3 regions of the Actinoplanes sp. NPDC049681 genome follow, and region 1 is predicted to be linked to each of the others. Evidence: riboswitches for the same ligand, from Rfam matches in the RefSeq annotation. Region 1 holds a riboswitch; each other region holds the start of a gene.
What was found. A riboswitch is a leader RNA that binds a small molecule or an ion and turns the genes downstream of it on or off. The one in region 1 is predicted to bind cyclic di-AMP.

Region 1 (4,475 bases):
CACCCGGCTCCGGGCCGCCGGGTTCGAGCACTCGATCATGGTGGACGCCCCGAACTGGGGCCAGGACTGGTCGTTCACCATGCGCGACAACGCCGCCTCCGTCTTCGCCACGGACCCACGGCGCAACACCATCTTCTCGATCCACATGTACGGCGTCTTCGACACGGCGGCCGAGATCACCGACTACCTCGGCCGGTTCCGCGCGGCCGGGCTGCCGATCGTCATCGGCGAGTTCGGCTACAACCACTCCGACGGCGACCCGGACGAGGACACCATCATGGCCACCGCCCAGGCCCAGGGCATCGGCTACCTCGGCTGGTCCTGGAGCGGCAACGGCGGCGGCGTCGAATACCTCGACCTCATCACGGACTTCGACGCGACCCGGCTGACCCCATGGGGCGAGCGGCTCTTCCACGGCCCGGACGGCATCAGGGCCACGTCCCGCGAAGCCACCGTCTACGGCACCCCACCATCGTCACCCCCGGGCCGCACCTGCACCGCCACGTACGCGATCACGGGCCAATGGACCGGCGGCTTCCAGGGCGCGGTCACGGTCCAGGCCGGCACCGCCCCGATCAGCGCGTGGACCGTGGCCTGGACCTGGCCCGACGGTCAGCGCTTCACCAACTCCTGGAACGCGGCCGTGACGACCTCGGGCGGCTCGGTGACCGCCCGTTCCCTGTCCTACAACGCGTCGCTCCCCGCCGGTGGCAGCACCTCCTGGGGCTTCACGGCCGCCTGGACCGGCGCGAACACCGCGCCGGCACCGACCTGCACAGCGAGCTAGCAAGCACCTCCACCGCCCGCGGCCGCCGCCACCGCACAGGTGTCGGCGGCGGCTTACGAACACCGGTTGAGTCGTCGCCTCGCACGGCGAAGGTCGCGCCGCATTCGTGCCCATCGGGACATCGCGCGGCGACACCGTGCGGCCGGCATCGCATGCGTCCGCTCCCACACAGCGCGCTCCCGGCCTGTCGACGGCCAGCAGCCCGGTCGCGGGAAGACCGGGTAGGTCCGGGAACGGGCTTACCGCGGGCGAACACCGTCGGCCGGGACGACCACACCGCCGGAGTGCTGTCACCGATCCCGGCGCAGCCGGTGATACACGAACCCTTCCCTGGTGACGCCGCCGTCGGGAGTGAACCCGGCGGCGGCACAGCAGGCGCGGGCGGGATCGTTGTCCACGTGGACGCCGCAGAAGAACTCGTCCACATCGGACGTCTCCGGATGCTCGACCACCGCGCGCAGCAGCGCACGCCCGCGGCCCTCGCGCCAGCGCCGTGGGTCGACCACGAAGGCCAGGCCCATGGAACGGAGGCCGCGGCCGTCGGCGTACACGTCGCCGCCGATGAAGCCCACCTCGCCCGCGGCGTCCACACCGAACCATGCGTGGCAGCGCAGCACCAGGTGGCCGCGGAACACCTCGCCGCCGCCCCGCCCGGCGATGGCGAGCATGCGGGGCAACCAGTCCCGCCCGCCCAGGTAGTGCTGCACCTGGGGGTGGTCGAACCAGGGCGCCGCGGAGTCAGCCAGCGCCTGGGTCGGCGGGACCAGCCTCATGCGCACATCATGCCGGTCCTCGCAAGCCGGCGGCGCCGGCTGTCCCTCCAAAGTGGTGAGTTGCCTCACGACGGCGGGACCCGGCCGCCCCACGGGGGAAGGGCGGCCGGGCCGGTCCTGCCGGGCCTCAGAGGGCCAGGTGCTGCCCCGGGAAGATGAGGTTGGGGTTGCCACCGATCTCACCGCGGTTCAGCTGGTACAGCGCTCGCCAGCCACCCTTGACGTGGTGGCTGCTCGCGATCTTCGCCAGCGTGTCGCCCGGGCGCACGACGTAGGACTTGCCGGTCGCGTGCACCGCCGAGCCCTTCGACTTGCGGATCGTGCTCTTGTGGGCCGCGCTCTTGTGAGTCGTGCCCCGGTGCGCCGTGCTCTTGTGGGTAGTGCTCCGGTGCGCCGTGCTCTTGTGCGCCGTGCTGCGGTGCGAGGTGCTCTTGTGCGAGTACGACTTCGACGAGCCGGCCTTCCTGCCGCACACCGGCCACGCGCCGATGCCCTGTCCGTCGAGGACCTTCTCGGCGATGCGGATCTGCTCCCCACGGCTCGCCCTGTTCGCGGTGCTCGCGTACTTGGTGCCGCCGTACGCCTTCCACGTGCTGCGGCTGAACTGCAGGCCGCCGTAGTAGCCGTTGCCGGTGCTGATGCTCCAGTTGCCGCCGGACTCGCACTGCGCGACTGCGTCCCAGTTCACACCGGACTTCGCCGCGGCCGGGGACGCCGGGCCCAGCAGGGCGGCGGTGCCGGCCGCGCCCGCGACCACCAGGCCGAGGGCACGCAGGGACTGCTTGCGGATCTGTGCCATGAAAGGAAACCTCCACGCCTGCGAGGTCAGCTGTCGGGTTCGGGCCGAGGAGCCCGGCCGCCGTGTGGCGGCTTCACCCCGAGGCGCGGCCAGCGCGCCGTGGAACCTGTGGGTCCCCCGCTCCATGCCTGATCGATTGAGTTCCCGGCCCGGTCGGCGGCAGGACTCGGCGTTACCGACCGCGGGGCCCGCATCTGCGGACCGGCCGACCGTAACCACTTCCCCGGGGGCGATCGCAAACTTCCGGGCCCGATGGTGACGTTGTTTACACCTTTGCGACCGGATCGATCTTTGCCGGAAGGCCGCTTCAGAACGGGATAATCACCGCGGAAAGGACCCACGGTCGTACCGTTGGATCATGGAGGATCCCGCCGTCGCCATCCGCGCCCGGCTGCTCGAGATCACCGGGCCGGAGCCCGGTGCGGGCGAATGCGCGCTGCTCACGAGGCTGCTGAGGTCGTACGTCGCCAAGACGCCCCCGGCGCTGGAGCGGCTGGCCGCCGCGATGGCCGCCGGGGACGTCGCCGAGGTCCAGGATCTGGCACACGCGCTCAAGGGGTCGGCGGCCAACATCGGTGCCGCCGTGCTGACCGGCCTCTTCGCCGGGCTGGAGGACGCCGCGCGCGACGGCCGCCTCCCGGACTCCCGGGTGACGCTGGACCGGATCCAGGACGCCTACGAACGCGTGGCGCCCGTGTGCGCCCGCATCGCCGGCGATCTCCAGCCGGAGACCAGCCACTGACCGCGAAGGATCAGGGCGTCATTCATCCCACCAGGTCGCCGGCGCCGGCGCGCCCACGTTCTCCGACAGCAGGCTCTGCAGGACGCTTGCCAGGACGTCCGGTTGCGCCGGCTTCTCGAGGTACGGCGCATCCGGTCGCACCAGCCCCTGGGCCAGGGCGACGTGCCGCGGGATTCCGCTGATGTAGATCACGTGCATGGCGGGATACTCCGTGCTGACCGCACGGGCGAGGTCGCCCCGGCTGTCACCGGGCAGGGAGAGGTCGGCGATGAGAGCGTCGATCCGCCCCTCCTGCTCCCGGCACACCCGCAGCGCCGATTCCTGGTCCGGCGCGGTGAAGACGCGGAAGCCCCGGGTGGCGAGCATGTGGGCCGTGGTGTCGAGGACGTCGGCGTCGTCGTCGACCATCAGGACCGCGGCGTGACCGGAAAGGTTCGTCATCTCGCCTCCTCGGACCCAGCCTAGGTGCCGGGACCGCCCAGCGGGATCCATTCCGTCGCCGTCGTCACCGACTCCAGCACGGCGGCCAGCGGCTCCACCCCGAGCCCGGGCCCCGTCGGCACCGCCAGGTGGCCGTCCTCCAGCACGAACGGCGCGGTCAGGTCGGTGGCGAAGTAGCGGTCCGAGGCCGAGGTGTCGCCGGGCAGGGTGAAGCCCGGCAAGGCGGCGAGGGCGACGTTCGCCGCCCGTCCGAGCCCGGTCTCCAGCATGCCGCCGCACCACACCGGTACGCCGTGCGCGGCGCACACGTCGTGGATCCGTCGCGCCTCCAGGTAGCCGCCGACCCGGCCCGGCTTCACGTTCACCACCGAGCAGGCACCGAGCGTGATCGCGGCGGCCGCGGACCGGGCCGAGGTGATCGACTCGTCCAGGCACACCGGCGTGGTGATGACCTTGGCCAGCTCCGCGTGCCCGAGCACGTCCTCCTCGTCCAGCGGCTGCTCGATCAGCAGCAGCCCGAACGGGTCGAGCCGGCTCAGGTGCCGCGCGTCCGCGAGCGTGTACGCGGTGTTCGCGTCCACCTGGAGGAGCACCTCGTCGCCGAAGCGCTCCCGGACGGCGCGGACCGGCTCGACGTCCCAGCCCGGCTGGATCTTGAGCTTGATCCGGACGTAGCCGGCGGCGAGGTAGCCGCCGACCGCGTCGAGCAGCTCCGCGATCGAACCCATGATGCCGACGGACACGCCGCACGGCACGCGGTCGCGCACGGCGCCCAGCTCGCGGGCCAGCGACCGGCCCTCCGCCCGCAGTTCGGCGTCGAGGACCGCGGTCTCCAGCGCCGCCTTGGCCATGCGGTGGCCCTTGAACGGAGTGAGAAGGGGTGCCACCGCGTGGGCGTCCAGCCGTGGCGCGGCCGCGAGCGCCGGCACCAGG
Region 2 (4,475 bases), on a different contig from region 1:
CGCGCCAGCTGTGGTCGTACCGGCACTTCATCGCGTCGTACGCGAACGCCAAGGTCACCTCGTCGCTCGGCAAGACCCGGCTCGGCATGGTCTGGCAGGTGCTGACGCCGCTGATCAACGCGGCCGTCTACTACGTGATCTTCGGCAAGATCCTGGGGACCTCGCACAACACTCCCAACTTCGTGGCCTACCTGTGCACGGGCGTCTTCATCTTCAGCTTCACCCAGTCGGTGGTGCAGGCCGGCATCCAGGCCATCAGCGGCAACCTGGGTCTCATTCGGGCGCTCCACTTCCCGCGTGCCGCCCTGCCGCTGGCCATCACGATGGTCGAGGTCCGCAACATGGTGGCCTCCATCGCGGTGCTGATCGCCATCGTGCTGGCCTTCCACGAACCGGTCACCCTCGAGTGGCTGCTCATCGTGCCGATCTTCCTGCTCCAGTCGATCTTCAATGCGGGTCTTGCGATGGCGGCCGCGCGCCTGGGTTCCAAGGTCGCCGACTTCAAGCAGCTGGTGCCGTTCATCATGCGCTTCTGGATGTATGGCTCCGCGGTGCTCTACCCGGTGACCAAGTTCGAGCAGGCCGGCATGCATCCCGTGGTGCTGCGGCTGGTCGAGGCGAACCCGCTGCTGGTCTTCATCGAACTGATGCGCCACGCACTGATGGAGGACGTGAAGCTCGCCGCCTCGCCGCTCGTGCTTTGGTCCGAGGCCATCGCCTGGACGCTGGTGGTCGGCATCGGTGGCTACGTCTACTTCTGGCGCGGAGAGAAGGGCTACGGCCGTGGCTGACCAGCGCGAACCCACCGTGATCGTGGACGACGCCCACGTCGTCTACCGGGTCCACCAGGCCGGCAGCGCCGGTACGGGCAGCCCGCTCGCCAGCTTCAAGCGGATCGTCACCGGCGCCAAGCCGGCCACGCTGCGCGAGGTGCACGCCATCAAGGGGGTGAGCTTCGTCGCGTACAAGGGCGAGGCGATCGGCCTGATCGGCACCAACGGCTCGGGCAAGTCGACCCTGCTGCGCGCCATCGCCGGCCTGCTGCCCGTCGAGAAGGGCGCCATCTACGCGGCCGGCCAGCCGTCGCTGCTCGGCGTCAACGCGGCGCTCATGAACGACCTCCCCGGGGAGCGCAACGTGGTGCTCGGCTGCCTCGCCATGGGCATGACGCCGGCCCAGGTGAAGTCCCAGGTGAAGGACATCATCGATTTCTCCGGCATCAACGAGCGCGGCGACTTCAGCTCGCTGCCGATGCGGACGTACTCGTCCGGCATGGCCGCCCGGCTGCGCTTCTCGATCGCGGCGGCGAAGAAGCACGACGTGCTGCTGATCGACGAGGCGCTCGCCACCGGCGACGCCAAGTTCCGCAAGCGCAGTGAGCAGCGGGTCCGTGACCTGCGCGCCGAGGCCGGCACGGTGTTCCTGGTGAGCCACAGCGAGCAGTCGATCCGGGACACCTGCGAGCGCTGCATCTGGCTGGAGTCGGGTGTGATCCGCGGCGACGGCCCCACCGACGAGGTGCTCAAGGAGTACGAGGCCTACGTCAAGAAGTGACGCAGGCCCCGCATCCTCATCTCATCGACAGGTGCACGTGATTCGTGTGATCGCTGGACGGATCGCCGTTGCCCCGGGTGTACGCCTTCCAGCCGCTGCTCGGTAGCCAGATCCGCCGGAACCAGATGACGTAGAGCACACCCAGCCGGCTCGCGTTGTTGATGAAGTAGTTCGCGAGCCGGTTGCCGTAGTCGCGGCTGCTGCCCGTCGCCACGCCGCCGAAGCCGTTTCGATCGGCGGCGAAGTCGCAGGCCCGGCCCTTGGGATGTTCGCCGCTGTTCTGGTGCCGGAAACACGCGACGAAGTGGGTGAAGCCGTCGGCCTTGGCTTCCTTCATCGCGTGCAGCGTCCGCGGTGTGATGCACCCGCTGGTGGTCGGGTCGTCGACGGTGCAGGACTCGCTCGGCAGCGAGCCGTCGGAGTTACGGGGCGCGGGGGCGGCGCGCGAGCTCGAACCGCCGCCGGTGGAACCGCTGCTGCCGCCGTCGTCCGCGGCCGGCGCGGCGGCGTTGTGGGCCTTCAGCGCGCCTTCGGCCTGGGCCTTGCGCTTGGCCATGATGGTGAGCTGCTTCTGCTGGTCGCGGATCGACGCGTCGATCGCGAGCTTCGCCTGCTCCTGCTGGGCCCGTGCGTCCCTGAGGTCGCGGACCGCGCGGTCCTGCTTCCGCGCGACCGTCTCCAGGGTCTGCGCCCGGTCCAGGAGGCTGCCGGTGGAGTCGGCGGTGAGCAGAGCGCTCATGGGACCCAGCCGGCCGGCCTGGTACGACCTGCGCACGATCTCGTCGAGCGCGCCCTGCTTGGGGCCGAGCTGGACGTCGATCTCCTTGAGCTTGGTGACCAGCTCCTGCTGGCGCTTCTTCGAGCGGTCGAGCGCCTCCTTGGCCTCGACGAAGCCCTTGGACGCCGCCTCGAGCTGCTCGATCAGGGACTTGGAGGCCCCCTCACCGTCGTCGCCGGAGTCCCCCGGCGCGGCGAGCGGGCGGGGCGCGGCGTGGGCCGCGGCCGGCGCGGCGAGCGTCAGCCCCGAGGTGGCGACGAGGACCGCGAGCAGGGTCGCTAATCGCCGGCGAACAGGGTCGAGCCTCACGTGCGTTCCTTCCGTCGGCCGCCGGCCGGGTTAGCTGACGGGTTCGGGACGGAAGTGATCCCTACCGCAGGAGCTGCGGATTCACCCCATTACCGGTTGGGTCCCCGGCTCGCCTTTCGGCGATTAGGCGGCGGTTCCGTGATGGAACCGTGACGAACGATACCCATGGTTTTCCGGAATCGACAGTTGTCGCACTCTATGCGGTCGCATGACCACACGCCGTCATTCTTTACCGGCCCCCATTCCATCGAGCAGTAACGCAAAGTCGTTGCTAGGTAACACTTTTGCCGACGTCGCGACCGCTGATGAGCGGCCCCGAGTCAGGTAAGCTTTCCGCCGGTCGCTGCCAAGGAAGGCACCGCCCCCAAGGTGCCGGCGGACCACCGCTCAATCGCCGCGAGGCGAATCGGGGAACCACCTGGTAATGGGGTGAATCCGCTGAACAAGCGGTAGGGATCGCTTCCGTCCCGAACCCGTCAGCTAACCCGGTCGGCGGCAACACGGAAGGAAACTGGATGACGGCAAGACCCCGCCGGTGGCTGGTCCTCGCCCTGGCATCGCTAGCCGCGGTCACCATGATCGCAGCCCCCGGCGCGCCCGCGAGTGCGGCGCCCGGCGGCGGGAATGCGTCGACCGCCGACGACGGCGACGACAACCCCATGCTCAACGACCTGCTGGACAGCACCGGCCGGCGCTACCTGGCGGCGAAGTCCGCGGTCGCGAAGTCGACCAAGGAGCAGCTCGGCCTGGCCCTGAAGGTCAAGAACGCCGAGGCCACGCGGGACGCGCTGCTGCCTCAGGTGGGCGCCGTGGCGGCGCAGCAGTACCGCACGGGCGGCCTCACCACCGTGGGCTTCCTGCTCAACGTCCGCTCGCCCGACACGTTCGTCGACAAGGCGGTCTCGCTCGAGGAGATCAACGCCCTCAACGACGGCAAGCTGCGCCAGCTCGACGCCGCCATCAACGAGGTCGCCACCGCGAAGGCGCACCTCGATCAGGAAGTCAAGGCGCAGCAGCAGAACCTCCAGCTGATGGCGAAGCAGAAGGAGTCGGCCGAGAAAGCCCTCGACCTGGTCGGCGGCAAGACGGTGACCGGCGGCTTCGTGCTGGCCAAGTCGAAGGTGGCGGCGCCCGCGCCACGGAACGCCGACGGGGAGTTCGGGCCCCTGCCGTGCAACGTCGACGACCCGACCACGAACGGCTGCATCACCGCGCGCACCCTGCACATGTACCAAGAGGTGAAGAAGGCCGGATTCAACCGCTTCGTCGGTTGTCACCGCGACGGTGGCCCCTTCGAGCATCCCAAGGGCCGCGCCTGTGACTGGTCGTTGCAGAAGAGCGGGTTCTCACCCTGGCACAACCAGGACACCCGCGAGTACGGCAACAACCTGATGGCGTTCGCGGTCCGCAACGCCGACCGGCTGGGCATCCTGTACGTCATCTGGAACCGCATGATCTGGTTCCCGGCCACCGGCTGGAAGACGTACCACGGACCGTCCAACCACACGGACCACGTACACATCTCCATGCTGTAGCAGCGCCCCACGCACGACGAAGCCCCCGTCCGGTCGAGCCGGACGGGGGCTTCCGCGTTTCTGAGCTGTCAGGACCCGCTCGCCCGGCGAACCGGTGCGCGCCCGGCCGGCTGCGTGGGTGCCGGGCCGGTGGGCGGCGCCGGCGGAATCGGCAGGACGACCGGCTTGACCTGGGTCACCGTCACCTCCTTGCCGTGGTGCAGCAGGTCCAGCCGCGCGGACCCGCCGCCGTTGCGCAGCGAGTACGTCACCTCGTCGGGCGTGACCTCGACCCGCAGCCGCAGCCCGCGCCACAGCAG
Region 3 (4,475 bases), on a different contig from region 1:
ACAACGACACCGCCGTCGAGCCCGCGATCATCGAGGACGAGGACTCCGGCGAGGAGGAGAGCCCGCGCGGCTGGTCGGGCATGGACGGCGACGGGCCTCCCTGATCTGTCCACAGCGCAAAGGCCCCGGCGGGAAGCCGGGGCCTTTTCCGTCTACGCCCTAAGCCATCGCGCGGCCGTTCACCGCAGGGCGCGGCTCCTCGGGTCCGCCCTCCGCCGCCTCCTTGGCGAGCGAGTACGCCATCTGCAGGAAGTCGGACGCGGCCGTCGCGGTGAACACGGTGGCGGCCAGCCGGGTGAGCCTCGGCGCGAACACCAGACCGCTGGTCAGGCCCGTGGCCACCCAGACGGCGAGGCAGAAGGGGCAACTGATCAGTTCGCCGATCGAGTGCCGGATGGTGCTGCCCTGGTCGCGGACCTCTTCGTTGACCTCGGCGCTGCCGCCGGGCTCGGCGTACCGGGTGAACGGCGCCCGCAGCGGGCTCGTCACCGAGTCCTTGGCGATCAGCCGGCTCAGCTTGTGCGTGGCGATCGAGATGAGCACCACGTCCGACACGGCCGGGCGTTCCGGGACCGTACGCCCGGTCACCTTCGCGGCGACGGTGAGGCTGCCGGCGAGCACGCCGAAGGCGCCCATGGTCGCCGCGTACCCGTCGAGCGGGCGGTGCTCGTGGGGGGCGTACTGGCGCCGCAACCGGTCGAACCGGCGGCGTACCGAGGAGGTCATGCGCAAGAGGTCCTCTCAGAAGTCCTGGGTCAGCCGGTGGGGGTCGACCTCACGGCCGGGGTGCCGGGCGAGGTATTCCGTCTCCAGCTCGGCGGTACGGCGCAGGTGGTTGGCGAGCGCCGCGTCGGGACCGTGCCGCAGGGTCTGCAGCCGCGTACGGTGCAGGCTGCCCAGCTCACGGAGCAGGTCCTCGTCCGCGAGCCCGGCGGGGTCGATGCCCTGCTCGGTGCCGACGCGGTCGTCGACCTCGGGGTCGCTCATGATCTCTCCCTTCTCGTGCTTGCACGCAACGGTTGCCCGTGGCGCCTGCCGTCAAACCCCGGGTGGGTACGCTCGACCGCATGAGAGCGCTGTGGACCCCGGCGTGGATCGCCCGCCACGTGGTCGCGCTCGTGCTGGTCGCCGGCTTTCTCGCGCTGGGCTGGTGGCAGTTCAGCCGGGCCACCGGTGGAAACACGCTGAGCTGGGGCTACACCTTCGAGTGGCCGGTCTTCGCCCTCTTCGTGGTGTTTCTGTGGGTGCGCGAGGTGCAGCAGGAGCTCCGGGCCGGCCGCCCAGCGCCCGAGGAGCCCACCGAGCCCCCGGCGGCAGCGCCCGGCGACGACGCGCCTGTGACGGTGCGCCGGCCGGTGCGAGTGCCCGTGGCTCCGCAGGCGGTTCCGGCGGACGACCCGGAGCTGGACGCCTACAACGACTATCTCGCCTGGCTCAACGCCCATCCCGGCGCCCGGCCCGGCGACTACCCCGGACGCAAGAGCAGCACCAAGTAGAAGGACGTGGATCGTGCAGGGAGCCCTCACCCGCTACCGGATCATCGCCTGGATCGTCGGCGTGGTCCTCGTCGTGCTCGTGCTGGTGGGCATGCCGCTGAAGTACGCCGGCGACAACGACACGGTGGTCGCCACCGTAGGGCCGGTCCACGGCTTTCTCTACATGATCTACCTCGTCGCGACCTTCGACCTGAGCCGCCGGGCCGGCTGGCCGCTCGGCCGGATGCTGCTGGTGATGCTCGCCGGCACGGTCCCGTTCTTCTCGTTCTGGGCCGAGCGCGTCGTTTCCCGCAAGTGGGCCGTCCAGGGGATGGACATCCCGCCCGCGATGGCACAGAAATAGAAGGGGTCACGCTGCGAAGGCGTTGAATTGCGGTCCGTTATCGGGATCATTCCCATATTTGTGATAATTGGCGCAAGTCACTCTTCCGGCTCTTGTATTAATCGAGATCGCCGATAAGTTGATGCGGTTGGTCCGGTCCGCAGCCATACCCTCAAGTGGCGCCGGCCAGCGCCGCCGAATCCCTCGACGGCGGAGACGGTGTCCCCATCCCCCGGGGCCGCCGCCACCGTCTCGGCGAGCCGGGGAACCACCGAAGCAGCATCCGGGGTGAATCCGCGCCAGCGGTAGGGCCTTCTTCCCGCCCGAATCCGTCAGCTAACCCGGTAGGCGGCCCAGCGGAAGAAAGGCCACGTTCCGTTGCCACACGCCCGCACGAGGCTACGCACCATGGTGGTCGCCGCCCTGGCGATCGTGATCACCGGCACCGTCGCGCCGGCCGCGCACGCGGCGCCCTCGACCGGTGACATCAACAAGAAGATCGAGAAGGCGTCCAACGAGCTCGAGGACGTCGTCGAGTCGTACAACAAGATGAAGATCAGCCTGCAGAAGACGAAGGACGACGAGAAGAAGCTCGCCGCCTCGCTCGGACCCGCCAAGGAGGCCCTCGAGGCCGCCGGCGCGCAGATGAACGTCATCGCGGCCTCGGCGTACAAGACCGGCAAGGTCGGCACGATGAACGTCGTGCTCGAGGGCAGCAGCAATCTGATGGACCGCATGTCCATCCTCGAACAGCTGTCCCGCAGCCGGCAGCGCGACATCGACACGTACACGGCCACGACGCAGAACTACAACGAGCGCCAGGCCGCGCTGAAGACGACCCAGGCGAAGCAGACCGCCGAGGTCAAGGAGCTCGCCGCCCGCAAGAAGAAGATCGAGGGCCAGCTCAAAGACCTGTACGCCATGCGGACCGCGGCGTACGGCCGGGCCACCGAGAAGGGCTCGAGCTACACCGGCAGCATCCCGTCGGTCTCCGGCGACGCCGGGGTCGTGGTCCGGTTCGCCTTCAACCAGGTCGGCAAGATGTACCAGTTCGGCGCCGACGGGCTCGAGACGTACGACTGCTCGGGCCTGACCTCACGGGCCTGGAGCCAGGCGGGCAAGTCGCTGCCGCACAACGCCGCGGCCCAGTACAGCGCCACCCGGCGGATCAGCCGGTCCCAGCTCGAACCCGGCGACCTGGTCTTCTACCGCAACCTCGGGCACGTCGCGCTCTACGTCGGCGACGGGAAGATCATCGACGCCTCACGAGCCGGTGAGCCGGTGAAACATCGCACGATCGACATCATGACCCCGTACGGCTACGGCCGCGTGACCTGATCACGCAGCCCCCGGCACGACAGAAGGCCGGTGTCCCGTGAGGGGCACCGGCCTTCGGCGTTTGCCGGGGGAAGGAGTTACGCGGCCTGGAGGCCCTCGGCGCGGGCGAGCTCGCGCAGCCGGCCCAGGGCCTGGATCTCGAGCTGGCGGATGCGCTCGCGCGAGAGCGAGAACCGCGAGGCCACCTCGGTCAGCGAGTGCTCGCGACCGTCCTCGAGGCCGTAGCGGGCGCGCATGATGCCCGCCGACCGGTCGTCGAGGTGGTTGAGCAGGCCCTCGATGCGCTGGCGCTCCAGGGCGGTCAGCACGATCTCCTCGGGCGACGGCGCGTCGCTGTCGGCGACCAGGTCACCGAGGTTGGTGTCGCCGTCGTCGCCGACCGGCGTGTCCAGGGACACGGTGTCCTGGGCCCAGCGGGTGAGCTCGCTGACGCGCTCCACCGTCACGCCCAGCGCCTTCGCGATCTGCTCCGGCTCGGGGTCGGCGCCGAGCTCGCGGACGAGCTGGCGGGTGACGTTGCGCATCCGGTTGACGTCCTCGACGAGGTGCACGGGCAGGCGCACGGTGCGCTCCTGCTGCGCGATCGCCCGGCTGATCGCCTGGCGGATCCACCACGTCGCGTACGTCGAGAACTTGTAGCCCCGCTCGTAGTCGAACTTCTCCACGGCGCGAACCAGGCCGGTGTTGCCTTCCTGGATCAGATCGAGCATCGGCATGCCCGACCGCACGTACCGGCGTGCGATCGAGACGACCAGGCGGAGGTTCGCGCGGATGAACAGGTCCTTGGCCCGCTCGCCCTCGACGACCAGCCGCTCCAGCTCCTCCCGGCTCACGCCGCGACGGACGTCACCGCTCTCGAGCAGGTGCTCGGCATAGAGGCCGGCCTCGATTGCCTTGGAGAGGTCGACCTCCCTGGCGGCGTCCAGAAGCGGCGTGCGGGAGATCTCGTGCAGGTAGACGCCGACGAGGTCGCGCTCCTCGGCGACTTCGTCCGTCCGCATCACGGTTGTCTTCTCCACGTTGCCCACGGTCCCCTCATTGCCTTCACTAACCCTGTTACGGGCAATTCCTGCTTCCATCAGCCCTCCCCGTAACGTCCGCAGTTCGTGCATTGCGGTGCTGACACCTACACAACAAGTGGCGCCCTGCACTGATTCCGGCTGGTGGGTCGAAAGTGTCACGAATGCCTGAGCGTCACCTGAGAGCCGCGTGCATACTTACTGAAGAAGGCTCTCTGCAGAGGCATTCGGAGCCGAACCCGGCGTCGGATGCGTCCTGTGTTGGCCACAGGCGATCTGATGGCTGCAGCGATCACCTGC

Region 2: it holds a riboswitch for cyclic di-AMP, as region 1 does, so the genes downstream of both, ACIBO8_RS32990 (coiled-coil domain-containing protein) here and ACIBO8_RS19155 (transglycosylase family protein) in region 1, are expected to answer to the same signal.
Region 3: it holds a riboswitch for cyclic di-AMP, as region 1 does, so the genes downstream of both, ACIBO8_RS13855 (NlpC/P60 family protein) here and ACIBO8_RS19155 (transglycosylase family protein) in region 1, are expected to answer to the same signal.

What each region holds. Positions count from the first base shown of each region.
Region 1 covers NZ_JBITLP010000005.1:174,706-179,180, forward strand. Annotated here, with positions in the region: gene ACIBO8_RS19145 (cellulase family glycosylhydrolase) at 1-787, shown strand, start outside; gene ACIBO8_RS19150 (GNAT family N-acetyltransferase) at 1,078-1,560, opposite strand; gene ACIBO8_RS19155 (transglycosylase family protein) at 1,688-2,359, opposite strand; cyclic di-AMP (ydaO/yuaA leader) riboswitch at 2,361-2,541, opposite strand; gene ACIBO8_RS19160 (Hpt domain-containing protein) at 2,718-3,101, shown strand; gene ACIBO8_RS19165 (response regulator) at 3,120-3,542, opposite strand; gene menC (o-succinylbenzoate synthase) at 3,563-4,475, opposite strand, start outside.
Region 2 covers NZ_JBITLP010000010.1:157,613-162,087, forward strand. Annotated here, with positions in the region: gene ACIBO8_RS32980 (ABC transporter permease) at 1-791, shown strand, start outside; gene ACIBO8_RS32985 (ABC transporter ATP-binding protein) at 784-1,554, shown strand; gene ACIBO8_RS32990 (coiled-coil domain-containing protein) at 1,571-2,641, opposite strand; cyclic di-AMP (ydaO/yuaA leader) riboswitch at 2,645-2,781, opposite strand; cyclic di-AMP (ydaO/yuaA leader) riboswitch at 3,016-3,152, shown strand; gene ACIBO8_RS32995 (coiled-coil domain-containing protein) at 3,157-4,176, shown strand; gene ACIBO8_RS33000 (glycoside hydrolase family 65 protein) at 4,245-4,475, opposite strand, start outside.
Region 3 covers NZ_JBITLP010000003.1:835,820-840,294, reverse strand. Annotated here, with positions in the region: gene ACIBO8_RS13880 (hypothetical protein) at 1-104, shown strand, start outside; gene ACIBO8_RS13875 (DUF1360 domain-containing protein) at 160-726, opposite strand; gene ACIBO8_RS13870 (DUF6158 family protein) at 742-987, opposite strand; gene ACIBO8_RS13865 (hypothetical protein) at 1,068-1,496, shown strand; gene ACIBO8_RS13860 (DUF3817 domain-containing protein) at 1,510-1,839, shown strand; cyclic di-AMP (ydaO/yuaA leader) riboswitch at 2,054-2,184, shown strand; gene ACIBO8_RS13855 (NlpC/P60 family protein) at 2,227-3,156, shown strand; gene ACIBO8_RS13850 (RNA polymerase sigma factor RpoD/SigA) at 3,234-4,235, opposite strand.